DNA from 2 places in the Thermodesulfitimonas autotrophica genome. Region 1 is predicted to be linked to the other one. Evidence: predicted binding sites of a transcription regulator. Region 1 holds the regulator's gene; the other holds the start of a gene.
The links. Region 1 encodes ArgR, which controls arginine synthesis, uptake and breakdown. Its sites were predicted from a motif close to ANTGNATAAANATACA; they were not measured.
Positions count from the first base shown of each region.

Region 1 (14,845 bases):
GAGTTACGTAGCGACCTGGGGGCGGTAAGGATCGCAAACGAAGTGGTAGGTATCATTGCGGGTCTTGCGGCGACGGAGGTTCCGGGGATTGCCGGGATGAGCGGTGGTATCGCGGGCGGCATCGCGGAGCTCTTGGGGCGCAAGAATCTCGCCAAGGGCGTGAAGGTAGAAGTTGGGGAGCGGGAGGCCGCTATTGACCTTTTCGTGGTCGTCGACTACGGGGTGCGGATCGCGGAAGTGGCTGCCCAGGTTCAGGCGGCGGTGAAGCGCGCGGTTGAGGAGATGACCGGGCTTGCTGTCGTAGAGGTAAACGTACATGTTCAGGGCGTGGTTTTCCCCGAGGAGCATAAGGAAGAGGAACGCAGGGTGAGATAAAGTAGCAGGAAGTTAGGCCTCAGGGGACAGAGGTGCGGGGTTGGGGGTCAAGGGCCGGAACTTGGTTGGGGTTTTTCGCTGCGGCACGGTTGTTGTCTTTTATAACGCCGAACGTTGAACGTGTTAAACGACGCACGTTTTCAGGGAGTGGTATGATTTGGGACCGTTTGATCGCGGTCTCTTATTGCTTTATAGCTTGGCCACCAGTGTTTTTTGGGGCGCCTTTCTCCTCGCCCTTCTAGGATGGCGGCCGGTGCTTGACGCCACGGCGGCAGTCTTTGCGCCGGAGCGGCGGGAGATAGTCTTCGCCGGGCTTGCTGTCCTGATCGTTGCGGGGCTCCGGCTGATTTACGCCAGCGTGAAACCCGGGCGCCGGCACGACAAGGTGGCCCTCATCGAGGAAAACTCCATCGGCCAGGTGCAGGTAGCCTTAGGGGCGATCGAAAACCTGGTAACGCGTGTGGTGAGTGCTTTTCCGGGAATAAGGGAAGTGCGGCCGCGGGTCGTCACGGTGCCCGAGGGAGTTGTAATCCAAGTCAGGCTGGTTACCACCCCGGGGCTTAAAATCCCCGAGGTTTCCCAGGAGATTCAGCGACAGGTCAAGGAGACGGTCCGGGAAGTCACCGGAATTGCGGTGCAGAACGTCCGCGTTCTCGTCGACAACATCACGGCTGTCAAACCGCGGGTCGAGTAAAAGCGGGGGGTTAAGGGTGGACTACCGGGAGTTTTTCGAGCACCACCGGGGAAAAATCATCGGCGTGGCCCTGGGCCTCGCTTTTGGCTGGTTTGCGATAGTTTACGGTTTCTGGAAGGCCGTTTTTGTTGCGGTCTGCGTGGGAATCGGCTATTACGTGGGCAAGCGGGTCGACGAGCGGATCGATTTTGCTCACGTTTGGGACCGGCTTTTCCGGGAAAAGTAGGAGGCTTACATGGGCCGGCGCAGGGCAAGGGAAGCGGCCTTTATGGTTCTTTTTGAGGTTGACTTCGGGCAGGCTGAGGTAGAAGCCGTTTTTGCCCGGGCGATGGCGGAGCGGGGAGTGGAGGGCCCCGACCGGGATTTTGCCCGCGACATGGTTTGGGGAACGTTGCGGTACCGGGAGCGGATCGACGCTATCATTAAGGAGCTGAGCCGCGACTGGCGCATCGAACGGATGAATAGCGTGGACCGGAACGTGATGCGGCTGGCGCTTTACGAGCTGCTTTACCGGGAGGATATCCCCCCCAACGTGGCCATCAACGAGGCGGTAGAATTAGTTAAACGCTACGGCGGCGCCGACTCGCCGCGCTTTGTTAACGGGATTTTAGGCAAGGTGGCGGAAAATCTTGCTGCGTACAGAGCGGCGGGGGGTTAGGGGTTCAACGTTCGGGCTTAAGGGATGGACTGAAAAATGTTAAAGGCGGTTGCCTGATGCCTGTTTTCACGGTGAGTGAAGTCGTCGGCCGCATCCGGGACCTCCTCGAAGGCGACCCGGTTCTGGCGGGGTTCTGGGTGCGGGGCGAGGTTTCGAACTTAAGCATCTCCGGCGCCGGGCACCTCTATTTTACCCTGAAGGACGAAGCGAGCCAGTTAAGGGCGGTGATGTTCCGCTCGCGCGCGGAGAACCTCTCCTTTTGCCTGGCCAATGGGGCGGCGGTCCTGGCCCGCGGCCGGATATCCCTTTACGAGCGCGACGGGAACGTCCAGTTATACGTCGCCGAAATGGAGCCTGACGGCGTCGGCCTGCAGGCCATCCTTTTGCGGGAGCTGAAGGCGCGGCTCGAACGCGAAGGGCTCTTTAACCCCCAGCGCAAGCGGCCTCTGCCCCGTTTCCCGCGGTGCGTCGGGGTGGCGACTTCGTTAGAGGGGGCCGCCGTGCGGGATATCGTTAAGATCCTACGGGAGCGCTGGCCGCTAGCCGAGGTGGTGATCGCTCCCTGTGCGGTTCAGGGCGACCAGGCGCCCCGGGAGATAGCGGCAGCGATAGAGCGGCTAAACCGCTACGGCGGGGTCGAGGTGATCATCACCGGGCGGGGCGGCGGCTCCTGCGAAGAGCTTGCGGCCTTCAACACGGAAACGGTCGTACGCGCCATTTTCGCCTCGCGGGTGCCGGTCGTTTCGGCGGTAGGACACGAGCGGGACGAGACGCTGGCGGACCTGGTGGCCGACGCCCGGGCGGCGACTCCTTCGGCGGCGGCGGCCATGGTGGTCCCCGACCGGCGGGAGATGGTGGAAAATCTGGCCGGCCTCGCCGGCAGGCTCAAGGCCAGCCTGGGGCAGCGGGTAGCGGCGCTCCGGCTGCGCCTACTGCACGCGGCGCAAAGCCGCGTTTTTACCAGCCCCTGGGAAATAATTTGCGGGCGGCGGGCACAGGCGGTGGACAGCCTGGCGGTGCGGCTCGAACGGGAGCTCCACGGCAGGCTGCAGAAGGCGCACGCGGCGCTTGCGGTTTTGGGCGCCAGGCTTGATGCGCTAAGCCCGCTTAAGACCCTTGCCCGGGGTTACTGCCTCTGCCGTGATGCGGCAACCGGGTCCCTGGTAACCGATGCCGCTCGGGTAGCGTGCGGGACGGCGGTTGAGGTGGTTCTATACCGGGGGCGACTTTTCTGCAGGGTGGAAAAGACTGCGGTTGACGATGCCAATTAGGCCTCTGAAACCGTCATTTATTCCGTTTACCCCGCCATCGTAGACAAGTAGCTCTTCCTCCGGTTATACTTCCCCCTAAAAGGTAAAAGGGGGTTTTGGCCGTGGCGGTAATCCTCGACGGCAAGGCGCTTGCGGCCCAGATCAAAGAAGAGATTAAGGCCGCGGTGGCCGGGTATGCGTCCCGCGGGATAACGCCGAAGCTCACCGCAGTTCTGGTCGGCGACGATCCGGGCTCGGTTGTTTACGCGCGGGCGAAAGAAAAGGCCTGTGCCGGGGTCGGGATCGCCTACGAGCTCCACCATCTTCCGGGCGATACGCCGGAGGCTGCGGTTATAGAACTGATCGGGCGGCTTAACGAAGATCCGGGCGTGCACGGTATCCTGGTAGAGTTTCCCCTCCCGAAACAGGTGAACAAGTGGCGGGTTCTCGATGCCCTGGCGCCGCTCAAAGATGTCGACGGGATGACGGCGGTTAACCGCGGCCGTCTCTTGGCGGGAGAAGAGGGGCTCTTCCCGGCGACGCCCCAGAGCTGCATCGAGATTATGGAGCGCTACGGGATTGAGATTGCCGGTAAGCACGCCGTACTGGTGGGGCGCGGGGAAACGGTGGGCCGGCCGCTGATGCTGATGATGCTTCGCAAGAACGCCACCATTACGGTCTGCCATACGAAAACGGTGGATATGGCGGCCCATACCCGCCAGGCGGAGATTCTCATCGCCGCCGCCGGCCGGGCCGGGCTTATCAAGGCGGAGATGGTCAAGCCGGGAGCGGTAGTGGTCGATGCGGGGATTAACCAGACGGACAAGGGAATCTGTGGCGACGTCGACTTTGAGGATGTGAAAGAGGTCGCGGGATACATCACGCCGGTACCGGGCGGCGTCGGGAGTCTGACCACCACACTGATCATGAAGAATCTCCTGAAGGCGATGGCCCTGCAAGGGGTTGTGTAGGAGGCAGGAGCATGGCGCAGGTTTTCGACTGGAGCATCAGGCAGTTCTTGAAGGAGGCCGCGTCAAGTGCCCCTACGCCCGGCGGGGGAAGCGTAGCGGCACTGGCGGGCGCGCTGGCGGCGGCGATGGCCTCCATGGTTGCCAGCCTGACCGTCGGCAAGGATAAGTATAAGGATGTGGAGCCGGAGATGCAGGCAATACTGGCCAGAACGGCGGCGTTGATCGAGGAGCTTGAGGCGTTGGTGGCGGCGGATATGGAGGCCTTCAACGCCTTTATGGCGGTTTACAAGCTCCCGAAGGAGACGGAGGAGCAGAAGGCGGAGCGGGCGCGGCGGATGCAGGAAGCCCTGCTGCAGGCAACCGATACCCCGCTCAAGATCGCCAGCAGTTGCCTCGAGGTACTCCGGCTTGCCGAACAGGCGGCGTTGAAAGGGAACAAGGGCGCAGTAAGCGATGCGGGCGTGGCCGCGTACTTGGGCGAGGCGGCGCTTCAGGCCGCGCTGCTCAACGTTGACATCAATGTACCGCTTATCAAGGACGCGTCATACGCGGCGCAGGCGGTGACGAAGCGGGAGGAGTTAGGGCGCGAGGCGGTGAAAGCAAAGGAGCGGGCCGTGGCGGTCGTGAAGGAACGGCTTGCGGGCCGGTAAGGTGGAGCCTATCCTGTAGTTAAGACCCCCGGTTTCCTGCGGTGCGGGAGCGGGGGTTTTTTGTGGGGCTTACCTACGGAACCCAGGCTCCCTGATTCGCGGGAAGCGGTGGGGAGGGACGCAGGCGATGGGAAAAATTTAAGGGGAAACTACCGGCGAAGTTTAAGAGGAAATGGGGCCTGCGTGACGAAGTCTCTATGATAGCCAATGGAGAGAATAAGACCGGTGCCGGTAAAACCGGTGGTGAGCGTTTTCAGCGCGGATGAAGCGCTGCTAGCGGCGGTGGCCGGCGAGCTCGCCCGGTGGCTGGGCGGGCCCGACTACGAAAGCCCGTTGCTGTCGTTTGACCAGACCCGCTATTACGAACGGGAAATGGGGCCGGGGCTGAAGCGCAGGTTTTATGCTTTCTCCCGCCTCATCGACGCGGCAGAGTTGGTGGCGCTCAAACGCTGGGCCATCGAAGCGGAGGCGCGCTGGCGGTACGATGGGAGGCGGCGGGTGAACATTGACCCCGGCTACGTGAGCCTTGCGAAATTAGTCTTGGCGACCACCAAAGATAACGTACACCGGATTTATTTAGGGGAAGGCATCTACGCCGAGGTAACCCTTTACTTTTGCAAGGGGCGGTTTCATCCTTGGCCCTGGACCTACCCGGATTATGCCAGCCCGGAGTACCGCGCGATTTTCGAGCATATCCGGGAGCTTTACCGGGAGCAGTTGCGCGCCGCAAAACAGGGGTAACTTCCCTACCGGCTGTATGCTATACTTTTGATTAGTGCTGGCTGCGGTGTGAGGGGTTTGGGACGTGAGCCAGGAAAAAGAGCCTTCTTTTGAGGCGTGTCTTGGGCGGCTTGAGGCGATTGTCCGGGAGATCGAGGCGGGCAATCTCGACCTTGATACTGCCATTGCCCGGTTTACCGAAGGGATGGAACTGGTGAAGCGGTGCCGGGCACTGCTTACCGCGGCGGAACAGAAGATATGCCTGCTCCTCGAGAATGAGGTGCAGGAAGGCGCTGCCGTTCCGGTAGAGAACCTGGCGAAGGAGCGCACCAATGGACTTCAAAGCGGCCCTATCAGAAAAAGCCCACCTGATTAACCAAGCCCTCGATGCCTACCTTCCTCCGGAGTTGGCACCGCCGGTAGTCATTCACCAGGCGATGCGGTATAGCGTTCTCTCGGGTGGAAAGAGGCTTCGCCCGGCGCTGGTGCTGGGGGCGGCAGAGGCGGTTGGGGGCAGGGTCGAAGCTGTTCTTCCGGCTGCCTGCGGCATCGAGCTTATCCACTGCTACTCCCTGGTTCACGATGACCTGCCGGCGATGGACGACGACGATTTGCGACGCGGGCGTCCCACTACCCACAAGGTCTTCGGCGAGGCGATCGCGATTTTAGCCGGGGATGCTCTCCTGACGCTCGGCTTTGAACTGCTCGCCCGGGCGGGGCTGGAAACGGATGTGTCGCCTGTAGATGCCCTTAAGGTGGTGCGGGAGGTAGCCGTTGCGGCGGGAACGGAAGGGATGGTAGGCGGGCAGGTGCTTGATATTAAGTCTCCGGAAGCGGGTGCTCCGGCAGAGCTGGTCAAGGAAATTCACCGCCGAAAAACGGCGGCGCTTTTCGTCGCTTCAGTCCGTACGGGGGCGATCCTTGCTCGCGCCTCTGAGGAAGCGCTGGCGGCCCTGACGCGCTTCGGCATGAGTTTCGGCCTCGCTTTTCAGATTACGGACGACATTTTGGACGTGGTCGGGGAAGAGGCTAGGATGGGGAAGAGGGCCGGAAGCGACGCGCGGCAGAAAAAGCTTACCTATCCGGCGATTTTCGGCCTGGCGGCGGCGCGGGAGCGGGCCAGGGCGGCAGCCATGGAAGCGGTGGCGGCGGTAGAAGGGTTCGGCAGCGCGGCCGCGTTTTTGCGCGGGGCGGCGGAATTTATCCTGACGCGCGATTACTGACGGCCGATTTTGCGCGCCGCTCATTTACAGGGCGAGCTGGCGGTACCTGGCGGGGGTTTGTTTATCCCGGCGGACTATGGTATCATAGTTATCAAGGAGCGGGTTCCTTTGGGGGACCGCTATTATGCCCTTTGAAAATGAAAATGGGTAAGTGATGCAGTATCCTAGTCAGAACGCCTCCACTGAAGGCGGGCCTAAAAATCCGCCAAGGGCACATCGATGAAGTTCCTGGTGCTGGCTGCTGGCGCCCAGCCGGGGGCTGGTACTGGGAGTTAAGGCGGAAGGGCGACCCGCAAAGGCATGCGGGCGTTGACCCTCCCGCCGCGGAGACCCAAGTGCGTGGGCTGACGCCTATGGCTTGGGATAGAACCTGTACGTGGTGGAAAGCTGCGTACAGCGTAGCCTGCCTTGAGTGGCCCGGGTGGATGCAAAGAAAAGCGGCCTCCGGGTATGGGCCCATCCCGGAGGTCCGCTAGCTGAAACCCTGGCTGCAAAAGAGGCTAGGTGGAGGGCGGTTCTGTCGGGGAAAACCCCTAGGCTGTCCGGATTTCGGGGTGCTCCAGGGATTAAAGTGTATGCTTAGTGGCAATCCAGCCCCGGTTGCGGTGACGGACCGGGGACGCCCTTAAAGGGAAACCGCTGGCGCGGCGACGGCCAGTGGGCGTCCGGGAAATCCTGCTGGACCTAAGCTACAGCGTTTACCTGGGGCGCTATCACTTACCCATTTTGAATTTACGGCCATTTTCGAGGTGAGAGCCGTTTGGGTAATAACCGGCCCCGCGGCGCTTTTGTGCGCCACCTGCTTTTTGTGCTTGCGGGGACTTTTACCGCTACCGTATCCTGCGCGCTAGTTTCGGAAACCTTTGTGCGCCGGATGGAGGCGGTTGGGCTTGCGGTTGGCTTTCTTTTTCTGATTATCGCGGTGAATATTATCTTCGATATCGTGGGCACGGCGGCTACGGCGGCTTCGGAGCCAACCTTTAACGCGATGGCGGCGCGTAAGGTTTCCGGGGCTTCGGAAGGGCTCTGGCTGGTGCGGCATGCGGATAAGGTCGCCAATTTTGCGAACGATATAATCGGGGATGTTGCGGGAACTGTTGCCGGCGCGCTCGGCATTTCGCTTATGACGCAGGTGTTGGTCCGGTGGCCGGAGCTGAACGAACTCTGGTTGAATATCCTGGTCACAGCGGCTATCGCTTCCCTGACCGTGGTGGGAAAGGCTGCGGGCAAGCGGTTGGCGGTGAGCGAGCCGGACCAGGTTATTTTTTTGGCGGGGCGGATAATGGCAGCCTGGGGGCGGATGAGGCCCCCATTTTGGCGCAAAAAGAGGGCGCTTAACAGGAAGGGGCGACAGTTTGAGCGTTCTCGAGCAGGTTAACGCGCCGGAGGATCTGCGCCGGCTTAAAATAGAAGAGCTGAGTCAGCTGGCGGCCGAGCTCCGGGAGTTGATCATCGAAACGGTGGCTCAGACGGGCGGACACTTAGCGCCGAATCTCGGGGTGGTAGAGCTTACTATCGCGCTGCACCGGGTCTTCCAGGCGCCCCGGGATAAGATCGTTTGGGATGTTGGGCACCAGTGTTACGCCCACAAGATCCTCACGGGCCGGCGGGAGCGCTTTGGCACGCTACGGCAGTTCGGCGGGATAAGCGGCTTCCCCTGCCGGGACGAGAGCGTTTATGACGCCTTTGGCGCCGGCCACGCCAGCACCTCCATTTCGGCGGCACTGGGCTTAGCGAAAGCCAGGGACTTTAACCAGGAGGATTACGCGGTGGTGGCGGTAATTGGTGACGGGGCGCTAACAGGGGGTATGGCGCTGGAAGCGCTCAACCACGCGGGCCACATCAAGGCCAACTTCATCGTGGTCCTCAACGATAACGAGATGTCGATTTCGAAAAACGTTGGAGCCCTGGCCGGCTACCTCACCCGCCTCCGGACGGACCCTATGTACCACCGGTCCCGGGAGGAGTTTGAAGCCTTAATTCAAAAAATACCAGCAATCGGGCCGCGGATGCTCCGCGTGCTGGAACGCCTGAAGGACAGCGTGAAGTATCTGGTGGTTCCAGGGATGTTTTTTGAAGAGCTCGGTTATACCTACTTAGGACCTGTTGACGGCCACAGTATCCCGGCGCTGCTGCGGACCCTGGAAAAGGCAAAGGGCCTCAAGGGGCCGGTGCTGGTCCACGTCGTCACGCGAAAGGGGAAGGGCTACCCGCCGGCGGAGAAGGACCCGGACACCTTTCACGGCGTTGGCCCCTTCAACCCGCTGACGGGTGAGGTCTATGGGGCGGGAAAGATAACCTATACGGAGGTCTTCGGCCAGACACTCGTCCGCCTCGCGGAAGAAGACCCCCGTATTGTCGCTATTACCGCGGCAATGACCACCGGCACAGGACTCAAGACCTTCGCGCGGCGCTTTCCCCAGCGTTTCTTCGACGTCGGGATCGCGGAACAGCACGCCGTGACGTTGGCGGCCGGGCTCGCGGCCGGCGGCTGGCGGCCGGTGGTGGCCATCTATTCGACCTTTTTGCAGCGGGCCTACGACCAGATCGTGCACGACGTCTGCTTGCAGCGTTTGCCGGTCGTTTTTGCCCTTGACCGTGCCGGCATCGTGGGCGAGGACGGCGCGACGCACCAGGGGCTATTCGATATCGCCTACCTGCGCTCGATCCCCAATATGGCGCTGATGGCGCCGATGGACGAGAACGAACTGCAACACATGTTAAAGACGGCCTTGCTTTACGGCGGTCCCTGCGCGATCCGGTACCCGCGGGGCAGGGGAACGGGGTGCGCTTTAGAAAAGGAGCTGCGCCCGCTTCCCTTCGGCCAGGCGCTGGTCCTCCGGGACGGCAGAGACGTGAGCCTCTTCGCGCTCGGCAACACGGTCGCCGCGGCCCTTGAGGCGGCGGAGCGGCTGGCCACGCAGGGGATCGAGGCGGCGGTGGTCAACGCCCGTTTTGTAAAGCCTCTCGACGCTTCCCTCCTCCTGCGCTTTGCCCGGCGGACGCGACGGGTGGTGACAGTGGAGGAAGGCATCCTGGCGGGCGGTTTCGGTAGCGCGGTAGCTGAGCTCCTGATGGATAACGGGCTCGGCAATGTGGAGCTCGTGCGGTTAGGGATCAACGATACCTTTGTCCCGCACGGCGCCCCGGCCCTCCTCCGGGAAAGGTACGGGCTTACGGCTGAGAACATCGTTGCCGCGGTTACCCAGTCACGGCGGCGGTTGCGGGTTGCCGCCAGGAAGAAGTGATGTCCGTCCGGCGGCGGTTGGACGTGGCCCTGGTGGAGAAAGGGTTTTTTGTTAGCCGCGAGCAGGCACGTCAGGCTATACTTGCCGGCTTAGTGTTCGTGAACGGCCTCTGCGTGCAGAAGCCGGGCCGTTTCGTTTCCGCCGCGGATAGAATGGAGGTGCGCGGGGAGGCGCTTCCCTACGTCTCCCGCGGGGGGCTGAAACTCGCGCACGCGCTACGTTTTTTTGGGGTTAACCTCCGCGGGCTGGTGGTCATCGACGTGGGGGCATCAACAGGTGGTTTTACCGACTGCGCCCTTCAATTTGGAGCGCGGCGGGTTTTCGCGGTGGATGTCGGTTACGGGCAACTGGCCTGGAAATTGCGAACCGACCCGCGGGTCACCGTTCTCGAGCGGACCAACATCCGCCACCTTGCTCCCGAAGCGATTGACGAGCTTGCGGACTTCGCCACCGTCGATGTCAGTTTTATCTCGCTTGAAAAGGTTCTGCCTTGCGTAGGGGCACTACTAAAGCCGGAGGGGCAGGGCATTGCGCTGGTTAAGCCCCAGTTTGAAGCCGGGCGGGGCAAGGTGGGCAAAAAGGGTGTGGTGCGCGATCCGGCCACGCACGTGGCCGTCTGCGCGAAGATTATCGCCTTTATCGGCTCGCTCGGCTGGGAGGTGCGGGGCCTGACTTACTCGCCGCTACGCGGGCCGGAAGGCAACATCGAGTTTCTTGTCTACTTCAGTAAGGTTACAGGGTGTCCGTGGGACGGCAAGGTGGAAGAGGTGGTGACGGCGGCCTGGCGCCACTTTAAAAGTTAACGGCCCCCCGGAATCCCTTAAAGCCGTTGGCTTGTGCGGCCGGATAGAGAATTTTTTATGGTGGGATACAGTGGGTATTAAAGTTGTGGGGTTGATTCTTAACCCGGCGCTAGGAGAAAAAATTGCGCCGGTGGCCCGGGAGATCGTGCGTTTTCTTGCCGGACACGGGGTAAAGGTGCTCGTTTTGCGGGAACACGCCCGCCTGGTGGGGATGGAAGGGGTTGACCGGGAAAGGATGCGGGAAGCGGCGGAGGCGCTTTTCTCCCTTGGTGGGGACGGGACCCTCCTTTCCTGCGTTCCGGTTGCCGCTCCGGCCGGCATCCCGGTGTTAGGGATAAACCTCGGACGCTTGGGTTTTCTTACCGAGCTCGGGCCGGAGGAGCTCTTTTCCGGACTGGAGCAGGTTCTGGCGGGGCGCTACTGCACGGAGGAACGGCTGCTTCTTTGGGGCGGCATCCGGCGTGCGGGGGCTACGGTGCGGGAGGTCGTCGCGCTCAATGATTGCGTCGTGGGGCGGGGGGCGCTCAGCCGGCCCTGCCGCCTGGAGGTGCGGGTGGACGGACACTGCGCGATGAAGTACAACGGCGACGGGATCATCATCGCCACTCCTACCGGTTCGACTGCCTACTCTTTTTCTGCCGGCGGTCCGGTGGTCGCACCCGGGGTAGACGCGATCATCCTCACTCCTATCTGCGCTCATTCGTACATGGTGCGGCCGATGGTGGTGGGCGGCGGCGCGGTGGTAGAGGTTTTTCTCGAGACGAGCGTCGCCGGCTTTGGCCTCTCGGTTGACGGGCACGAAAACCTGCCGCTGCTGGCCGGAGACTGGCTGACCGTGAGGCGCTATCCGCGGCCTCTGCGGCTGATCAGGACCGGAGAGCGGAGCTTTTATTCCGTTTTGCGCCGGAAACTGCTGCTGCACGGCATAGAAGAGTGCCGTCAGTGAGGAGCAGGGTGGGATGAAACGCGTACGCCAGCAGAAAATCCTTCAGCTGATCAAGGAGCATCCTATTACCAGCCAGCGGGATCTGGTACGGGCTCTCGCCGCGGCCGGTTTTAAGGTCACCCAGGCTACGGTTTCGCGGGATATCAGGGAACTGGGACTGGTGAAGGTCGCCGCAGACGGCAGGCTACGCTACGTTGCCCCGCGGACCCGGGGGAAAGGCGACCTTGACGAGGCGCGCTTCCGCCGGCTAATACGGGACGCGGTGGTCGACGTCGAGACGAGCGAGAATTTAGTGGTCGTCAAGACTTTTCCGGGGGCGGCGCAGGGTGTGGCGTCGGCAATCGATCAGGTGGAGTGGCCTGGTGTTGTCGGAACGGTAGCCGGGGACGATACCTTTTTGATTGTCGTCAAACCCCGGGGCCGGGCCGCCGAGGTGCGGAACCGGCTGCGGGCTCTGCTGGCGGGAGAGAAGCGGGAGTAATGCTCCGGAGCTTAACGATCAGAAATGTGGCGCTCATTGATGACTTAACGGTTGAGTTCGGTCCGGGGCTCAATGTTTTAACGGGCGAGACCGGAGCCGGTAAATCAATCATCCTCGAAGCGCTTATGCTGGCGCTGGGTAAGCGCGCTGCCGCCGATTACATCCGGACCGGCGCCGAAAAGGCGGTCATCGAGGCCGTGTTTGCGGTCCAGGAGGTACCGCAGTGCCTGGCCGAGAGTGGGATCGAGCTTGAGGAGGGGCACCTTTTTTTTCGCCGGGAGTTGTACCGCCAGGGAAAGAGCCTCTGCCGGGTCAACGGCCACGCGGTGCCGCTCAGCCTCTGCCGGGAGGCCGCAGAGGAGCTGGTTGAGTTTCTGATCCAGGGGGAGGAACAGGCGCTCCTTACCCCGGCGAAGCAGTTGGCGGTTCTCGATGCTTATGCGGGGTTGGGGCGGCTGGCCGGGGAGGTGGAGCGGCTTTACCGGCGCTGGCACGCGGCGCGGGAGAAAGCGGCTGCGGCGGCGGGCGCGGCGCGGGCGCGGGCGCGAGAGGCCGATACCCTGCGCTACCAGATCGCCGAGATCGACCGGGCGGCTTTTCGCCCCGGGGAGATTGAAGAACTGCTCCGGGAACGGGAATGGCTGCTAAATGCGGTCCGGCTGACCGAGTTAGGTGCCCGGGCGCGGGCCTTCTTGACCGGAGAGGATCATGCGGCCGTAGAAAGCGTGGGTGAGGCGGCGGCCATTTTAGCCGAGATTGCCAAGTACCGGGAGGAAATGGGGTATTATGCGCAGGCGTTGCGGGAGGCGGTGGCGCTCATCGTGGAGGCGGCGCGGGAACTGGAACGCCTAACCGACCGCGCAGAGCACGACCCGCGCCGCCTCGATCTGGTGGAGGAAAGATTAGAACTCTTCCGGCGCCTCAGCCGCAAGTACGGGGAAACGGTTGAGGCGATCCTGCGCTTCCGGGCGGAGGCGGCCGCCGCGCTGGAAACGTTGGTCCGGGAGGAAGAGACGACAGCCGGTCTGGAGGCGGAGGCGGAGCGCTGGCTATCGGAGTGGCAGGCGGCAGCGGCGAGGTTGCAGGAAGGCCGGGAAGAGGCCGCCCGGCGGCTCGAAAGGGCGGTAGAGGAGGAACTTGCCCGTTTAGCCATGGAACGGACGTCGTTCCGGATTACCTTCGCCCCCGTAGCCCAGGTCCCGAACCCGCGCGGGTTGCAAGAGGTCGAATTCCTTTTCAGTCCCAACCCGGGCGAGCCGCTCAAACCTCTATCCCGGATCGCTTCCGGCGGGGAGGCCATCAGGACCCTGTTCGCCTTGAAGGTCCTCACGGCGGCGGCCGATAAAGTGGGAACACTCTTTCTTGACGAGGTTGACACCGGGATCAGCGGCCGGGCGCTGGAAGCGGTCGCTTCCCGGCTTAATTTACTCGCCGCGCGGCGGCAGGTGCTCTGTATTACCCACCAGGCGGTGGTTGCCGCACGGGGCGCCGTTCATTACGTTATCACCAAGGAAATCGCGGCGGGGCGCGCGGTGGTGCGGGTTGCCCCGGTCAGCGGGGCGGCGAGGGTGGCGGAGATCGCCCGTCTGGTAGGGGGTTCGCCTGAAACCGCCGCGGAGCACGCGCGGGTGCTCCTAGAAAGCGACGGGCAAGTTACGCCGGAAACTACATAAAGCTTTTACCCTCCGGGTAGATTATTTGCCCGGAGGGGTGCCACATTGCCACGAAAACTGCGCCTTTTCGCGGTCTTTTCTTTTTTTCTCCTTTTTTTTACCCTGAACTATCTTGCCGCGGCCTTCTGGCCGGTCAAACAGAGCCTGGCCCTCGGTGAATGGCTGAGTTTCAACAACCTTTTCCCCCCGGCGATCCAGAAACACCTGGTCCTGGTAACGGCGGATAACGGACGCGGGGGTGGAGGCCAGCCGATAGGTAGAGGACTCCGGTTCACCGCACCCGGCACCTTTCAAGCGCGGGTTGCCCTGCACGGTCTCATCCCCCTTAAAACCCTGGTCTTTGAGGTCCGTCCGGTACCGCGGGTTTATCCGGGCGGCCAGGCGGTTGGGTTGCTCCTGCATGCCAAAGGGGTAATCGTGATCGGCTACGCGGATGTTATCGCTACGGACGGTTCCCGGGTGAGTCCGGCCGCGCGAGCGGGATTAATGGTCGGGGACTTGATCCTGAGTATTGACGGTCGCCCGGCGACGAGCGATCAGGTGGTGAAGGAAGCGATTTGCCGCGCCGGACGGGAGGGGCGTCCGGTTGTGCTGCAGGTGAACCGGCGCGGGCGGCTGCTCCGCTTTGAGGTCCAACCGCGCCTGTGCCGGCGCGCGGGCTGCTACCGGATCGGTCTTCTGATTAGAGACGCCACCGCGGGCGTCGGCACGCTCACCTTCTACCACCCGGAGACGAGGCTTTACGGCGCCCTCGGTCATGTCGTTATGGATGCGACCACCGCTCATCCCGTGGAGCTGGCCAAGGGCTCCTTAGTGGAGGCCTTCATCCAGGGCGTACGCCCGGGAGAGAAGGGCAAACCGGGCGAGAAAATCGGGGTCATAAACGAAAACTCTTCTCTTTCGGGCACGATTGAGGCTAATACCGAGTACGGCATTTTCGGCCATTTAAACCGCCTGCCGGAGCATCCCCTTTTTAGGGCCCCTATTCCCGTAGCCCTCGCCCACCAGGTACACCCCGGAAGGGCGCAGATGCTCACCGTGCTTACGGGAAACAGACTCGAAAGCTTTGACGTTGAGATTCAGCGGGTAAACCCCTTTTACGAGAGGGGGAGAAAGGATCTTATCGTGCGGGTTACCGATCCCCGGTTGCTGC
Region 1 is NZ_RKRE01000001.1:59,836-74,680, forward strand. Features, by position in the region: gene EDD75_RS00300 (Asp23/Gls24 family envelope stress response protein) at 1-375, shown strand, start outside; gene amaP (alkaline shock response membrane anchor protein AmaP) at 533-1,069, shown strand; gene EDD75_RS00310 (DUF2273 domain-containing protein) at 1,086-1,295, shown strand; gene nusB (transcription antitermination factor NusB) at 1,305-1,727, shown strand; gene xseA (exodeoxyribonuclease VII large subunit) at 1,784-2,998, shown strand; gene EDD75_RS00325 (bifunctional 5,10-methylenetetrahydrofolate dehydrogenase/5,10-methenyltetrahydrofolate cyclohydrolase) at 3,100-3,948, shown strand; gene EDD75_RS00330 (cyclodeaminase/cyclohydrolase family protein) at 3,960-4,598, shown strand; gene EDD75_RS00335 (DUF4416 family protein) at 4,824-5,339, shown strand; gene xseB (exodeoxyribonuclease VII small subunit) at 5,404-5,694, shown strand; gene EDD75_RS00345 (polyprenyl synthetase family protein) at 5,651-6,541, shown strand; gene EDD75_RS00350 (CNNM metal transporter family protein) at 7,302-7,919, shown strand; gene dxs (1-deoxy-D-xylulose-5-phosphate synthase) at 7,897-9,789, shown strand; gene EDD75_RS00360 (TlyA family RNA methyltransferase) at 9,786-10,592, shown strand; gene EDD75_RS00365 (NAD(+)/NADH kinase) at 10,663-11,538, shown strand; gene argR (arginine repressor) at 11,552-12,019, shown strand; gene recN (DNA repair protein RecN) at 12,019-13,692, shown strand; gene spoIVB (SpoIVB peptidase) at 13,738-14,845, shown strand, end outside.

Region 2 (14,845 bases), on a different contig from region 1:
CATGGAGTTGGCGGTAAACATGCCCGCGCAGGAACCGCAGCCCGGGCAGGCAGCTTCTTCGAGTTCCGCCAATTCTTCCGGCGCCATCCGTCCCGCTTTCACCTGCCCTACGGCCTCAAAAACATTGCTCAAAGATACGTCCCGGCCCCGGAAGCGCCCGGCCTGCATCGGTCCGCCACTTACCACGATTGCCGGTATATTGAGCCGGGCGGCGGCCATCAGCATCCCGGGCACGATCTTGTCGCACGCCGTCACTAACACCAGCCCGTCAAAGGCGTGGGCCTCCACCATGGCCTCGATGCTGTCGGCAATAAGCTCCCGGGAGGCCAGGGAGTACTTCATTCCCCTGTGGTTCATCGCAATGCCGTCGCAAATACCGATGGTCGGGAACTCGACCGGTACCCCGCCGGCCATGCGCACCCCCGCCTTCACCGCCTCGGTAATATCCCGCAGGTGGATATGGCCCGGGATGATTTCGTTGAAGGAGTTTACCACCCCGATGAGCGGCCCGCTAAGCTCCCGGTCAGTGAAACCGAGGGCCTTGAAAAGCGAGCGGTGCGGCGCTTTTTCCAGCCCTTCCCTGACGATATCGCTCCGCAAAATCATACCTCCTCACGTCCGTTGCTCTTCCGGCATCACCCGCAGGCTATAAGCGCCCGGGGCCACCGGAACTTATTCGGGGTAAATCGCCGGCCCGTCAACCTTCGTCAATTCCCGGAAGGCGTGAATCAGCTCCCAGGTCACCGCCCCGGGCCGCCCGTCGCCGATGGGGCGGCCGTCAACCTTGACCACCGGGATGATCTCCGCCGCCGTTCCGGTAAGGAAGCACTCGTCGGCAATGAAAATATCGTGGCGGGTAAAGGTCTTCTCAAAAACCGCCATCCCTTTTTCCCGTGCCAGCGCCATTACGGTGTTGCGCGTTATCCCCTCGAGGATGCCGAGGTGGGGCGGCGGCGTGATGAGCTTACCATTTTTTACAATGAAAATGTTATCCCCGGTAGCCTCGGCCACATAGCCGTCACTGGTAAGCATGATTGCCTCCTGAACACCGTAAAGCCCTGCCTCGATCTTGGCCAGGATGTTATTCAAGTAGTTCAGTGATTTGATGCGCGGGTTCAGCGCCTCCGGCACGTTCCGCCGCGTCGGCACCGTGATCACTTCCAGCCCTTTCTCGTAAAACTCCGGCGGGTAGAGCTGAATGGTGGCCGCGATGCAGAAAACCGTCGGGCGCGGGCACTTCTTGGGGTCGAGCCCCAGGTCCCCCCGCCCCCGGGTGACCACGAGGCGAATATACCCGTCCCGGATGTTGTTCCGGCGGCAGGTTTCGAGAACCACTTCCTGCATCTCTTCCCGCGAAAGGGGAATCTCGAGAAGGATCGACTTGGCCGATTCGTAAAGCCTGTCGATATGCTCCTTGAGCTTGAAAACCCGGCCGTGGTAAGCCCTGATGCCCTCAAAAACGCCGTCCCCGTAAAGGAGACCGTGATCGAAAACCGAAACCACCGCCTTTTCCTCCGGGAGATACTCCCCATCCAGATAGATCGTAAGCCCCATCTTACCGCCTCCACGCCAAAAATTTAAACCAAAGCCTCCCGCCCCTTGTCCAGCCCGGACGTAACGCTGGCCAGGGACGAGAGGCTAACCTCCGCGGTACCACCCCGATTGCCGCCACCTCGCAGTGAAACGGCCCCTTTGTGTGTGCTTAAGAGCACACGGTTTTGGTAACGGGAAACCAACCCGGCAAAGACTACTCGGGCAAAACCTTTCGCCTTCCGGCTCCGGGGTGATAGGAAAACCGCCACTTTGCACCGGCTTTCACCCTGCCCGGCTCGCTGTCGCAAAGCCCTGCGGCTCCGGTCCCCTTCCTTGCCTTTGACCGCTATAATTTCCCCAAAGTATACAAAAAACAACAGCGGCGTGTCAAGTAGGCAAAACCGGTATTCGCCGCCCTACAGGTACCGCACCACCAGGTCGCCCACCTCGCTCGTCGAGTAGCCCATCCGGCCCGCAGCCAGACTCTTCAAATGCTTGGCACAAACCGTTTGGACCGCCTGTTCAATCCGCGCCGCCGCTTTCCTCTCGCCGAGTTCCTCCAACATCATCGCCCCCGCGCAGATGGCCGCAAGGGGGTTGATAACGTTCTGGCCCGCGTACTTCGGCGCCGACCCGCCGATCGGCTCGAACATCGAAACGCCTTCCGGATTGATGTTACCGCCGGCGGCGATGCCCATCCCGCCCTGGATGATCGCGCCCAGGTCGGTGATGATATCGCCGAACATGTTATCCGTAACGATAACGTCGAACCAGTCCGGGTTTTTGACCATCCACATACAGGTCGCGTCCACGTGGGCGTAATCGCGCTGGATATCGGGAAATTCCGCACCTACCTGGTGAAAAACCCGCTCCCACAGGTCGAAAGCATAGGTAAGCACATTCGTCTTGCCGCAGAGGGTAACCTTTTTCTTTTTGTTGCGCCGGCGGCAGTATTCGAAGGCGTAGCGAATGCACCGCTCAACCCCTTTGTAGGTGTTGATCGAGGTTTGGATCGCCACCTCGTCCTGCGTACCCCGCTTCAAAAAGCCGCCCGCACCGCAGTAAAGGCCCTCGGTATTCTCCCGCACCACCACAAAGTCAATATCGGCCGGGCCCTTATCCTTAAGCGGCGTCTCCACACCTTCGTAGAGCTTTACCGGACGCAGGTTAATGTACTGGTCGAGCTCAAAGCGCAGCCGCAGCAGAATCCCTTTCTCCAGGATGCCGGGCTTCACGTCCGGGTGACCGATTGCGCCCAGGTAGATAGCGTCAAACTGGCGCAGCTCGGCCAGAGCCGTATCGGGAAGCGTCTCGCCCGTCCGTAGGTAACGCTCCCCACCGAAATCGTAGGTCACGGCCTCGAACTTAAAACCTTCCAGTTCCGCAACCGCCGTCAGCACCTTCATTCCTTCCCTTATCTGCTCCGGACCGGTACCGTCGCCGGGAATAACCGCGATCTTATACACCAAACCCTTACCTCCCGCGGATAGACTTTTTAAATTGGGTGAAATTTTACCTCCTGCCGGATATTCTGTCAAGTAAGCGCCGGCAAAAGATGGTTTCAACGCGCCGGCGCGGCAAAAAGCATACGCCACCGGGAAGAAAAAGAAGGCCAGCAGTAGGCCTTCAAGGGATGGGGGTCAAGGATATATTCTGATTTAGCAAAATTTAGGATGTCGTCCGCAATTTAAATTCCGAAAACCGCTTAACCCTCACCGGAACGTTCCTGCAGCTCAAAGTTCAGGAACCGCTCCCGCACCTCTTCCTCCTCAAGATCCCCAAAATGCTCGATTATCTCTTTTTCCTTAAGAAAAAGCTCGCGACCCTGGGCATCGGAGATCTTGTACCACTTTGTCCCCGGCACCGGAAGCAGCCGGAGACCCGCCGTCTGAAACACATCAAAAACCCTGGCCAGGCGACTCACCGGAGGCACCCCCCTTCGGTGAGTTTGTGAAAATGATTACTTGCACTTTTTAGTATAAACGAAACGCGGCGGGGTGTCAATCCTTACCGCAACAAATTTTTTAAAGTTTCGATTCTTTCCCTTGTAAGGTCCGGCGCCGGTCCGCCGGGCACCCGGCGCGCTTTGAGCGACGCCTCCAGGCCGACTGCGGCAAACACGTCGGCGTCGATCACCGCAGCAAACTGCCGGTACTCTTCGAGGGTCAGTTCCTCGAGGGTTTTCCCGCGCTCCAGGCAGTAAAGGACCACCCGACCGACAACCGCGTGGGCGTCACGAAACGGCAGCCCCTTGCGCACGAGGTACTCCGCCAGGTCGGTAGCCGCAATAAAGCCGGCACGCGCCGCCGCAGCCAGTCGCTCCCGGTTTACCTTCATGGTGCGTAAGAGCGGCCCGAAAACCGTAAGGCACGCCTTTAAGGTGTCCACGGTATCGAAGAGCAGCGGCTTGTCCTCCTGAAGGTCCTTATTATAAGTGAGAGGCAGACCCTTGAGCAACAGCAACATCCCCGTGAGGTTCCCCACCACCCGGCCCGTCTTGCCCCGGCAGAGCTCCGCCACGTCCGGGTTCTTTTTCTGGGGCATCATGCTCGACCCGGTGGCGAAAGCATCGTCAAGTTCGACGAAGCCGAACTGCGGGGTGCTCCAGAGGATGATCTCCTCTGCCAGACGGCTCAGGTGAACCATCGTCAGCGCAGCGGCCGCACAGAACTCCACCACGAAATCCCTGTCGCTTACCGCGTCCATACTGTTTGCGGCCACGGCTTCAAAACCCAAGAGCTCCGCCACGTAGGCCCGGTCAAGAGGGAAGGTCGTGCCCGCCAGGGCCCCAGCACCTAAGGGCAGAACATTGGTCCGCCGGTAACAATCTGCTAGGCGAGCGTCATCACGGGTGAACATCTCGTAGTAGGCAAGCAGGTGGTGGGCGAAAGTCACGGGCTGTGCCGGCTGGAGGTGCGTGAAGCCCGGCATCAGCGTCTCCACGTGCTCCGCCGCCACGTCGACCAGAGCACGCCGTAGCTCTTTTAGGAGCTGCCGCACCGCATCAATCTCGTCGCGCAGGTAAAGGCGCAGGTCCGTGGCAACCTGGTCGTTCCGGCTGCGGCCGGTATGGAGCTTTTTCCCTACTTCCCCCACCCACCTGACCAGCAGGGCTTCCACTAAAGAGTGGATATCCTCTTCCCCTTCGGGCTGCACCTTCCCGGCCGCAAATTCCGCGTAAATCTTCGCGAGCCCCTTTATAATTGCCTCACCCTCGTCCGGCGCCAGCACCCCGACCTTCACCAGCATCTGCGCGTGTGCCTGGCTCCCTTTAATGTCGTAGGGCCACAGGCGGAAATCAAAGGAAAGGGAATCTTGAAACTCCCGCACCCGCCGGTCCGTTTCTTTCTGAAACCGACCACCCCACAGCGTGCCCACGCTTTCCCCTCCCGTTACTTTTTCACCAACGCTCGCACTTTCAGCGGTAGGCCGAAGAGATTGATGAAACCGGTGGCGTCCTTATGGTCGTACATCTCGTCCCGCTCGAAGGTAGCCAGGTCCTTAAGATAAAGCGAATGGGGCGACCAGATGCCCGCCGGAGAGATCGTCCCCCGGTAAAGCTTCAGACGCACCCGCCCGGTCACCGTCCGGCAAACGGAGGTCACAAAGGCATCGAGAGCCTCCCGGAGTGGCGAAAACCAGAGCCCGTCATAGACGAGTTCCGCGTACTTGAGGGCTACCATCTCCTTGAAGTGCAAGGTGGCCCGGTCGAGGGTCAATCGTTCGAGTTCCCGCAAAGCGTAAAAGAGCACCGTTCCGCCAGGCGTTTCGTAGACGCCCCGGGACTTAATCCCCACCAGCCTGTTCTCCACCATATCCACGATGCCGATGCCGTGCTTGCCACCGATTTCGTTTAAGCGCTCTACCAGCGTCACCGGGTCCAGCCGCGTCCCGTCGAGCCCAACCGGCGTGCCGGCTTCAAAGTCGATGGTCACGTAGACGGGCGCCGCTGCTGCTTTCTCTGGGGGGAGCGTTAAAAGATAAAGGTCCGCGGGCGGCTCGTTCCCCGGGTCTTCAAGATCCCCGCCCTCGTGGCTCAGGTGCCAGATATTCCGGTCCATGCTGTAGGGACGCTCCTTAGTTACCGGGACCGGGATACCCCGGGCCGCCGCGTAAGCGATCGCCTCTTCCCGCGAGCGGATGTCCCACAACCGCCAGGGGGCGATCACCTTCAGGTTGGGGTCGAGCGCCGCCACACTGACTTCAAAGCGGACCTGGTCGTTACCCTTCCCCGTAGCCCCGTGGGCCACCGCCTCGGCCCCCTCACGGTGCGCAATCTCCACTAACTTCTTGGCGATGAGCGGCCGGGCCATCGAAGTGCCGAGAAGGTACTTACCCTCGTAGACCGCTCCCGCCCGCAGACAGGGGAAGACGTAGTCGGTCAGAAATTCCTCCCGCACGTCGACGATGTAAACCTTGCTGGCACCGCTTTTTAAAGCCTTGGCTTCAAGGGGTTGGAGCTCCTCGCCCTGGCCAAGGTCACAGGCCATCGCCACGACCTCGTAGCCGAAATTCTCCTTGAGCCACGGAATGATGATCGACGTATCGAGCCCGCCCGAGTAAGCTAAAACCACCTTTTTGCTCATCCGAAAGATCCTCCTTAAAAATAACGGCCCCAAATACAGCAGATAGAAGCAAAACTTACGGCCACAAAATATTAAACGTTGAACGTCAAAACCTAAAGCACCAGCGCCAGCAGCGCCTTCTGGACGTGGAGCCTGTTTTCCGCCTCGTCCCAGACCCGGCTCGCCGGTCCGTCGATCACCTCGTCGGCGACCTCCTCGCCCCGGTGCGCCGGGAGGCAGTGGAGGAAGATGCAGTCCGGCCGCGCGTGACGGAGCAGGGAAGCGTTCACCTGGTAGGGCCTAAAGATGCGGACCCTCTCAGTGTGCTCCGCCTCCTGGCCCATGCTCGCCCAGACATCCGTCACGACAACATCTGCTTCCCGCACCGCTTCCACCGGGTCATTGAGCACCTCGACCTTGCTCCCCGCAGCCGCCTCCTTCGCCGCCGCCACAATCTCCGGGTGAGGCTCGTAGCCCGGCGGTGTAGCCACCGCGATATCCATCCGCACCCGCGGCGCCGCTAAAAGCAACGAATGACAAACATTGTTGCCGTCCCCAACCCAGGCGACCTTTAACCCCTCAAACCTGCCCTTGGCCTCGAGAATGGTCATCAGGTCGGCCAGGATCTGACACGGATGCTCCCAGTCGGTGAGCCCGTTGATCACCGGAATGGTCGCCGCTTCGGCCAGCGCAACCACGTCTTCCTGGCTGAAGGTCCGGATCATGATCCCGTCTACGTAACGGGAGAGAACCCGCGCGGTATCAGCGATTGTCTCCCCGCGGCCAAGCTGCAGGTCCTGCGCGTTGAGATACAGCGCGTACCCCCCTAACTGGTACATCGCCACCTCAAAGGATACCCGGGTGCGCGTGGAGGGCTTTTGAAAAATCATGGCTAACGTCTTGCCTTCACAGAGGGTATGCCGGTCTCCTCTGTACCTAGCCTCCTTCAGCTCCCGGGCGATATCGATCATCGCTCTGATCTCTTCGCCTGTAACGTCACCAATCGAAAGGAAATCCCGGCCGTGGAAGCGCTTACGCAACGAGGCAAACATTGTCTTAACCCCCTAAGGATTTAATTCTATCTCCCGTACCGCCGCGGTTAGAGCCGCCTGCAAAATCGCCACGGCGCGGTCGACATCCTCCCGGCTGATAGTCAGCGGCGGCACAAAACGCAAGGTATCCTCTTTCACCGCGTTCACAATCAGGCCGCGCTCCTGGCACAGAGAAACCAGCTGCTTCGCCGGCACCTTTACTACCACGCCGAGCATGAGTCCGAGGCCCCGCACCTCGGTTATCAGGCCGCTTTGCGCGCGGAGCCTTTCCAGGGCCTCCCGGAAATAGCTTCCCACCCGCACGGCGTTGGCGACTAGCCCCTCCTCTTCTATCGCCCGCAGCGCCGCCAGCGCCGCCGCCGCCGCCAGCGGGTTCCCCCCAAAGGTCGAAGCGTGGTCCCCCGGCGCAAAGGCAGAAGCAACCTCTTCCGTCGCCAGGAGCGCCCCGATCGGAAAGCCACCACCAAGGGCCTTCGCCAGACAGGTGATGTCCGCCGTAACCCCGTAGTGCTCCTGCGCCAAAAACCGTCCGGTCCGCCCTAAACCACACTGCACCTCGTCAAAAATTAGGAGTGCCCCCCGCTGCTGACAAATCTCCCACGCAACCCGGATAAATTCGTCTGTTGCCGGATAAACCCCGCCTTCACCCTGAACCGGCTCCAAGAGAACCGCCGCCGTTTTATCGGTAACCGCGGCTTCAAGCGCCGCCACGTCGTTAAAAGGAACGTACCGGAACCCGGGCACTAACGGCTCAAAACCCTGGTGGTACTTGGGCTGCCCGGTCGCGGTCACGGCACCGTAGGTGCGGCCGTGGAAGGAATTGAGCGCCGTCACGATCTCAAAGCGCCCTTCGCCCCACCTCTTCTTCGCGTATTTCCGGGCGAGCTTTAAAGCCCCCTCCACTGCCTCGGCCCCGCTGTTACAAAAGAAGACCCGGTCGTAAGGTGTGTGCTCCACCAGCCACCGGGCGAGCATGGTCTGGGGCACCGAGTAGTAAAGGTTGGAGCAGTGCATGAGTACCCCGGCCTGCTCCCTAATAGCCGCCACAACCCGGGGGTGGCAGTGGCCTAAAGAATTCACCGCCAGACCGGCAACGAAGTCAAGGTACTCCCTACCAGCCGCATCCCAGACCCTAACCCCAGCGCCGCGCACCAGGACCAGCGGAAGGCGCCCGTAAGTTTTCATTATATATTTATCGGCCAGCGCCACAACCTCTCGCGGCGAGAACCCCGCAGAATTTTCCGCTGCCAACCGGCTCCCTCCTTATTTTAAAAAAGTTACCGTTCAAGGAAGCACCATCGTGCCGATGCCCTCGTCCGTGAAAACCTCGAGGAGAATGGCGTGCAAAACCCGGCCATCGAGGATGTGGGCCCGCTTCACACCGCCCTTGATCGCCGCCGCACAGCATTCGAGCTTGGGGATCATTCCCCCGGAAATCTTCCCGGAAGCCACCAACTCCGGAATGTCGTCCACCCTTAACACCGAAATGACCGAACCTTTATCCGCCGGATCACTCAAGATCCCCTCCACATCCGTGAGGATGATGAGCTTGTCGGCCCCAAGAGCCTCAGCAATTTTCCCCGCTACCGTATCGGCGTTGATGTTGTATCCCTCGCCGTCGGGTCCCAGGCCAATCGGGGCCACTACGGGAATGTACCCCTGTTGGATGACGCTCAGCAGCAGGTCGGGATTCACCTGCGTCACCCGGCCCACAAAACCGAGGTCCTGCTCGACCTCACTGCCGTCGGCTAGCCGCACCTTCCCCGGTTTCTTCGCCGCCATGACCAAGTTGGCATCCTTCCCGCAAAGCCCCACTGCCCGTCCGCCGAGGCGGTTGATAAGCGCGGTAATTTCTTTGTTAAGCCGGCCGAGAACCATTTCTACAACCTCCATCGTTTCGGCGTCCGTTACCCGGAGGCCGTTGACGAAGGAGGTCTCTTTTCCAAGACGCTTCAGCATCTTCGAGATATCCGGTCCGCCGCCGTGGACTACTACCGGATGCATCCCGACATACTTCATCAGCACGAGGTCGGTCATCACCGCCCGCTTCAGCTCGCAGTTGAGCATCGCGTGACCGCCGTACTTCACGACGATAATCTTGCCGTAAAACTTTTTTATGTAGGGCAGGGCCTCAACCAGAATCCCCGCCTTCTCCTGTGCCGTTAAAACCATTGCCTCGCCCCGCTGTCTTAAAAATTTTGCCTCTGTCGCGCAAGACGCACCGATGATTCTTCTACGTTCTGTAGCTGGCGTTGATTCTTACGTAATCATACGTCAGATCGCAGCCCCACGCTACCGCAGCGGCCGCGCCCTCGTTGAAATCAACCGTTATCACCACCGGGTCTTGTTCCAACTCCCGGCTCGCCCTCTCCTCAGAAAAGGGAAGTCCCGCCCCACCTGCGGCCACCTGTTCTGCACCTATAAAGATGGCGACTTTCGCCGGGTCGAAGGCCGCGCCGGAATAACCGGCAGCGCAAAGGATGCGGCCCCAGTTAGCGTCCCGCCCGAAAACCGCCGCCTTCACTAAATTGGAACCGGCAATCGCCCGAGCCGCCAGGCGCGCGTCCGCAAGCGTCCTAGCGCCTGTAACCCGGACCTCGATAAGCCGCGTGGCCCCCTCGCCGTCCCGGGCGATTTTTTTCGCCAGTTCGGTGCAAACCGCGGTGAGCGCCGCCACAAAGTCGGCGTATGCTGGCCCCGCGGCGGTGAGCTTCGGGTTCCCCGCCATGCCGTTGGCTAAGACCACCACCATGTCGTTGGTGCTCGTATCCCCGTCAACCGTAATCATGTTGAAGGAGGCGTCGACCGCTTCTTTCAGCGCCCGACGCAGAAGCTCGGCCTCTATGGCCACGTCAGTGGTGATAAAGGCGAGCATCGTCGCCATATTCGGGTGAATCATCCCCGATCCCTTCGCCATCCCGCCGACCGCGCAGGTGCAGCCGCCTACGGAAAAGCGGACCGCTGCCTCCTTAGTGACGGTATCGGTGGTCAGGATGGCCTCCGCAGCGGCGGCGTGGCCCGCCACGCCCAGCGCCGCCGCCGCCGCCGGCAGCGCCGCCGCGATTTTCCCGAGTGGCAGGCGCTGCCCGATCACGCCGGTAGAACTCACCAGCACCAGTTCCTCCGGCAGTTCCATAACGGCAGCCGCAAGCCGGGCCATCGCTACCGCGTCCGCGTAGCCTTCCTCCCCGGTGCAGGCATTGGCATTACCGCTGTTAACCACCACCGCCTGGGCCACACCCCGCGCCAGCCGCGCAGCCGTTACTAAGAGCGGGGCGGCCTTCACCCGGTTGGTAGTGAAAACACCCGCCGCCGCTGCCGGCACCTCGCTGTAAATAAGCGCCAGGTCTTTTTTCACTTTCTTAATCCCCGCGGCCACCCCGCTTGCCAGGAACCCCTTGGGCAGGGTAACGCCGCCCGCGAACCACTCCACTATCGATCTGCCTCCCGAACTCGCTATGGAAAGCGCACCTTTTCCTTCTGAGGGGAAACCTTCCTCGTTATTTAATAGCCGCGCCAGTCTCGCCCCGGTTACCGGCCCAGCACTTGCCGCCCTACGGGTAGAGCCCGACGAAATCGAGACCGGTGGTCTCAGGAAGACCAAATAGCAGGTTCATATTTTGCACCGCCTGTCCCGAGGCGCCCTTAACCAGATTATCAATTGCCGCTAACAGCACCGCCCGCCCGGTGCGGGGGTCGGCCACGGCGCCCAAATGCACTATGTTCGAACCCGTCACGCTCTTCGTCCGGGGGAGCACCCCTTCCGGCAGCACCCGGATGAAAGGCTCATCCCGGTAAAACTCGCGGTAGATATCGAGAAGCGCCCCGGTCGTCAGCTCTTTCCTCAGGGTAGCGTAAACCGTCGTTAGGATGCCACGGGTCTGCGGGACCAGGTGCGGGGTAAAGGAGACCCGCACTTCCGTTCCTGCAGCCGCTGTCAGCTCCTGCTCAATTTCCGGGGTGTGCCGGTGAATGCCCACGTTATAAGCCGTAACGTTTTCGTTGACCTCGGCATAGTGGCTCCGAAGGTCGAGCTTTCGCCCGGCCCCCGAAAGGCCAGATTTGGCATCGATAATGATGGTGGCAGGATCGATAACCCCCGCCTTAAGAAGCGGCACCGTTGCGAGAAGCGATGCCGTCGGGTAGCATCCCGGATTGGCGACCAGGGCGGCGCCTCGCACCCTGTCCCGGTAAAGCTCCGGCAGGCCGTAAACCGCCTCCCGCGCTAACTCCGGCGCCTCGTGCTTTACCTTGTACCACGCCTCGTAAACGGCAGCGTCCCGGAAGCGAAAATCAGCCCCTAAATCGATCAGTTTCTTGCCCCGTTCCAAAACCGCCCTGGCGACAGGTACTGCGTGCCCGTGGGGGAGCGCCGTGAAAACCACGTCGCAAGCGGCCGCCATTTTCGCCGCATCGAAAACCTCCAGCACGCGATCGGTGCATCCGGAAAGGTGCGGGAAAACGGCCGATAGTTGCTGGCCGGCGTAACTGCGCGACGTTAAAACGGCAAGCTCCGCCTCCGGATGGCGCAGGAGTATCCGCACCAACTCCGCACCCGTATAACCCGAGGCCCCGACAATACCGACCCTGATCAAATTCCCACCCGCCATCCAAGTTTAATGTTGATAATTATACAGGACGTTGTATAAAAATACAATGGGGCGGGCAAAATATTTTTCCAGTGCGCCGCCCCAGCCCCGTAAACCGGCGTTATTCCGAACTCAGCGCTTCGCCTCCCAGACGGAGCCCACGATATCCACCGGCGCGCCGCAGGCGCCGCATTTCCCATCTTTGAGGAAGACGTTGCGCACCTTGTAGCCCTCCCGGCGGACGACCGCGGCACCGCAACCCGGACAGTAGGTGGTGTCGGCCTCCTCATCCCAGACATTTCCAAGATAAACATACCGCAGCTTCTTCCTGGCCGTCTCGCGGGCGGCATAAAGCACCTCGAGCGGCGTCGGGGGCCGCTCCATTTCGAAATTCGGGAAATACCGGGAGAAGTGAAGCGGGATACGCGGGTCAACGGCGGCAAGCCAGTCCACCAGCGCGCCGATCTCTTCTGCCGCATCATTCAATCCGGTAACGATCAGGTTCGTCACTTCTACGTGACAGTGGTCCTTCGCCACTTCCACCGTCCGGAGAACGGGCTCAAGCCGCCCAGCACAAACGTGCTGGTAATAATCATCCCGGAAGGACTTAACGTCGATATTCATCGCGTCGATGTAGGGGAGCAGCTCGCGTAACGGTTCTTCCGCGATAAACCCGTTGGTAACCAGGACGTTTTTAAGTCCTGCTTCCCGCACCTGCCGGGCGGTATCGCGGACGAATTCGTACCATACCACCGGCTCCGAATAGGTATAAGCAACGCCAACGCAGCGGGGTCCCTGGGCCTGTGCCATCGCCACCACCTGCTCGGGTGTAAGCGGTATAGTCGGCGGCGAACCGTGCGCAATCTCCCAGTTTTGGCAGAAACCGCAGCGGAGATTACAGCCGAAAGTCCCCAAAGAAAGGATGGTGTGGGCCGGGTAAAAGTGGTAGAGCGGCTTTTTCTCCACCGGGTCCGCATTGCACGAGGAGCACTGGCCGTAATTTAAGGCGTAAAGCGTCCCGCCACGGTTTTCCCGCACGCGGCAAAATCCCGTACGCCCCTCCTTAATAAGACATCCTTTCGGGCAGAGCCGGCACAAAACCGCGTTATCTTCCTGCTTTTCGTAAAAAAGCGCCTCGCGCATCCCCAACCTCCTCCGTCGCAAACCTAATGGTACCGGACGACCTCGAACCGCTCAAGCTTCACCGGCTCGTGCGGCCCGATACCCGCCTTCCGCCGGGCGATGGCGACCTGTTCCTCCGGAGTATCAACTCCCTGAATATCCGGCAGCAGAAGACCCCGGCGCCGGCCGGAAGAAACGATTACGCCGTAGCGCTTCGGGTCGAGATCCGCCAGCCCCTCAACCGGTTCTGGCGCGCCGAGGATGTCAACCGAGATGGTAAGATCGTCAACCTCCGCCGTGCTCACCGGGTCAAAGCGGGGATCCCGGGTCGCCGCACTGATGGCGTTCTCGATCACCTCTTCGACAATGTTGCGTTGCGTCGCCTCCACCGTGCCGATGCAGCCGCGCAAAACCCCGTCCTTCTTTAAAGAGACGAAAACCCCGGCCGGCCGGTCAAATTCCGGCGGCACCTCTTTCGCCTGGAGGCGCTCGCCCCTTTCTATGTAAGCCTTTATAGCCTCTCGGGCCACCCGCACCAGAAAGCTCTCCGTCCGCAACCGCTTGGCTGCCGCCGCGTTTAACTCCTCCCAGAAACGCCGCCGGTCGTCGCGCCCGCGCGGTGTGATGCACGCCACCATGTACCCAACGCCGAAAGGTCCCTCGTAAGAAAGCACCTCCGCCGCTACCGCCAAGCCGTCGAAGGCACCGAAGAGCATCACCATGGGCCGGAGCCCGCACTCGCCGGCCCGCTCGACCAGCAACGGATCCAGCCGGATCAGCGCCACCGGATCCCCCGCCGCTATGATTTCCTGCACCCGCCGGTCGAAGACTGCGCCCATCGGGTCGTATCCGTTGGGCGCTTCTGGGAGCAGGCGGTGGGAGAGGTCCCCGCTGGCCACTACGGCCACCCGCCGGCCGAGCCGCACCGCGGCCCGCTGCACGGCAACGCCAAAGCCGTAAAGCTTCCACAGGGGAATAATGGCCATCCCGCAGACGACCACGGGAAGGGCGATGCCGCCTTTTTGCAACCAGTAAAGAGGCGCCGTGATCCCGTGGTCCAGATGGTATCCGTACCCCGCGTCGATCGCCGTCTCGGGAAGCCCAAGCGCCGCCAATTCCTGGCGCAGCGCGTCTGCCAGCGGACCATCCGTCGTCAACGAAAAGCTTACTTCCGGTGCTCCGAAGCGGCTTAAGTTCCCCGCCAGTCTGGACACCGTTACCACACTAATGGCGTCCCAGAGTACCGGCCCGTGGGGCGAAATCACCACCATGGTTTCTGCACCGCTCGCCGCAATTCTGCGGCCAAGCGCCACGAGCGCTTCCTGGGTTCGCCGTACCTTCCGGGCCTCGGTACCCCCGACTTCGGGCACCATAATCGGTGGGTGAGGGACTATCCCGCCGATGCGGATAAACCCGCCAGGTGCTTCCTGCCTATCAGCCGCCGTCATGCCGAACCCTCCCGCAGCCCTAAACCTTAAGGCCCGTCAAAAATGCCAGTATTCCAGGCCTTTAAGGATAAAATACCCCGCCAGCCCGATTAGAAACAGCGCCGCCACCGTCAGCACCGCCCGGTAAAGCGCGGGACCCAGAAACCGACGCCCGCCGCCCACGACACCGGCCACAGCCGCGTACCAGACCAGGTCGGCCAGGATATGCCCGGTGAAGAAAACCGCCACGCCGCCCCAGCCCCACCGCAGAGCAACGTTCACGTACGAAAGGCCGATGGTAGCCCACCAGAGGCTCCAGTAAGGATTCGAAAGGCTCACTCCCGCCCCCAGCCCGATCAGACGTCCCACACCGGCGCTCGCCGCAGAATTACTCCCCTTTGTACCAGCGGTAAGGTCCAGCGAAACCCGCCCCTTAACGACGTCACGCAAGATCGTCGCTCCCATCCAGAGCAAGAAACCGCCGCCCACCAGCGAAATCCCCGCGACCACCCCCTGGCGCGCGATAAAAGGCCCTATCCCCAGAGCTATTGCCGCCA
Region 2 is NZ_RKRE01000003.1:428,164-443,008, reverse strand. Features, by position in the region: gene ilvD (dihydroxy-acid dehydratase) at 1-600, opposite strand, end outside; gene ilvE (branched-chain-amino-acid transaminase) at 673-1,554, opposite strand; gene EDD75_RS09715 (3-isopropylmalate dehydrogenase) at 1,950-2,999, opposite strand; gene EDD75_RS09710 (hypothetical protein) at 3,239-3,457, opposite strand; gene argH (argininosuccinate lyase) at 3,541-4,911, opposite strand; gene EDD75_RS09700 (argininosuccinate synthase) at 4,926-6,119, opposite strand; gene argF (ornithine carbamoyltransferase) at 6,212-7,150, opposite strand; gene EDD75_RS09690 (acetylornithine transaminase) at 7,163-8,335, opposite strand; gene argB (acetylglutamate kinase) at 8,435-9,322, opposite strand; gene argJ (bifunctional glutamate N-acetyltransferase/amino-acid acetyltransferase ArgJ) at 9,384-10,583, opposite strand; gene argC (N-acetyl-gamma-glutamyl-phosphate reductase) at 10,705-11,745, opposite strand; gene amrS (AmmeMemoRadiSam system radical SAM enzyme) at 11,872-12,882, opposite strand; gene amrA (AmmeMemoRadiSam system protein A) at 12,906-14,309, opposite strand; gene EDD75_RS09660 (LysE family transporter) at 14,346-14,845, opposite strand, start outside.
Region 2: a site for ArgR is predicted at 11,791-11,806, ahead of argC (N-acetyl-gamma-glutamyl-phosphate reductase). Genes of this name have one in related genera too.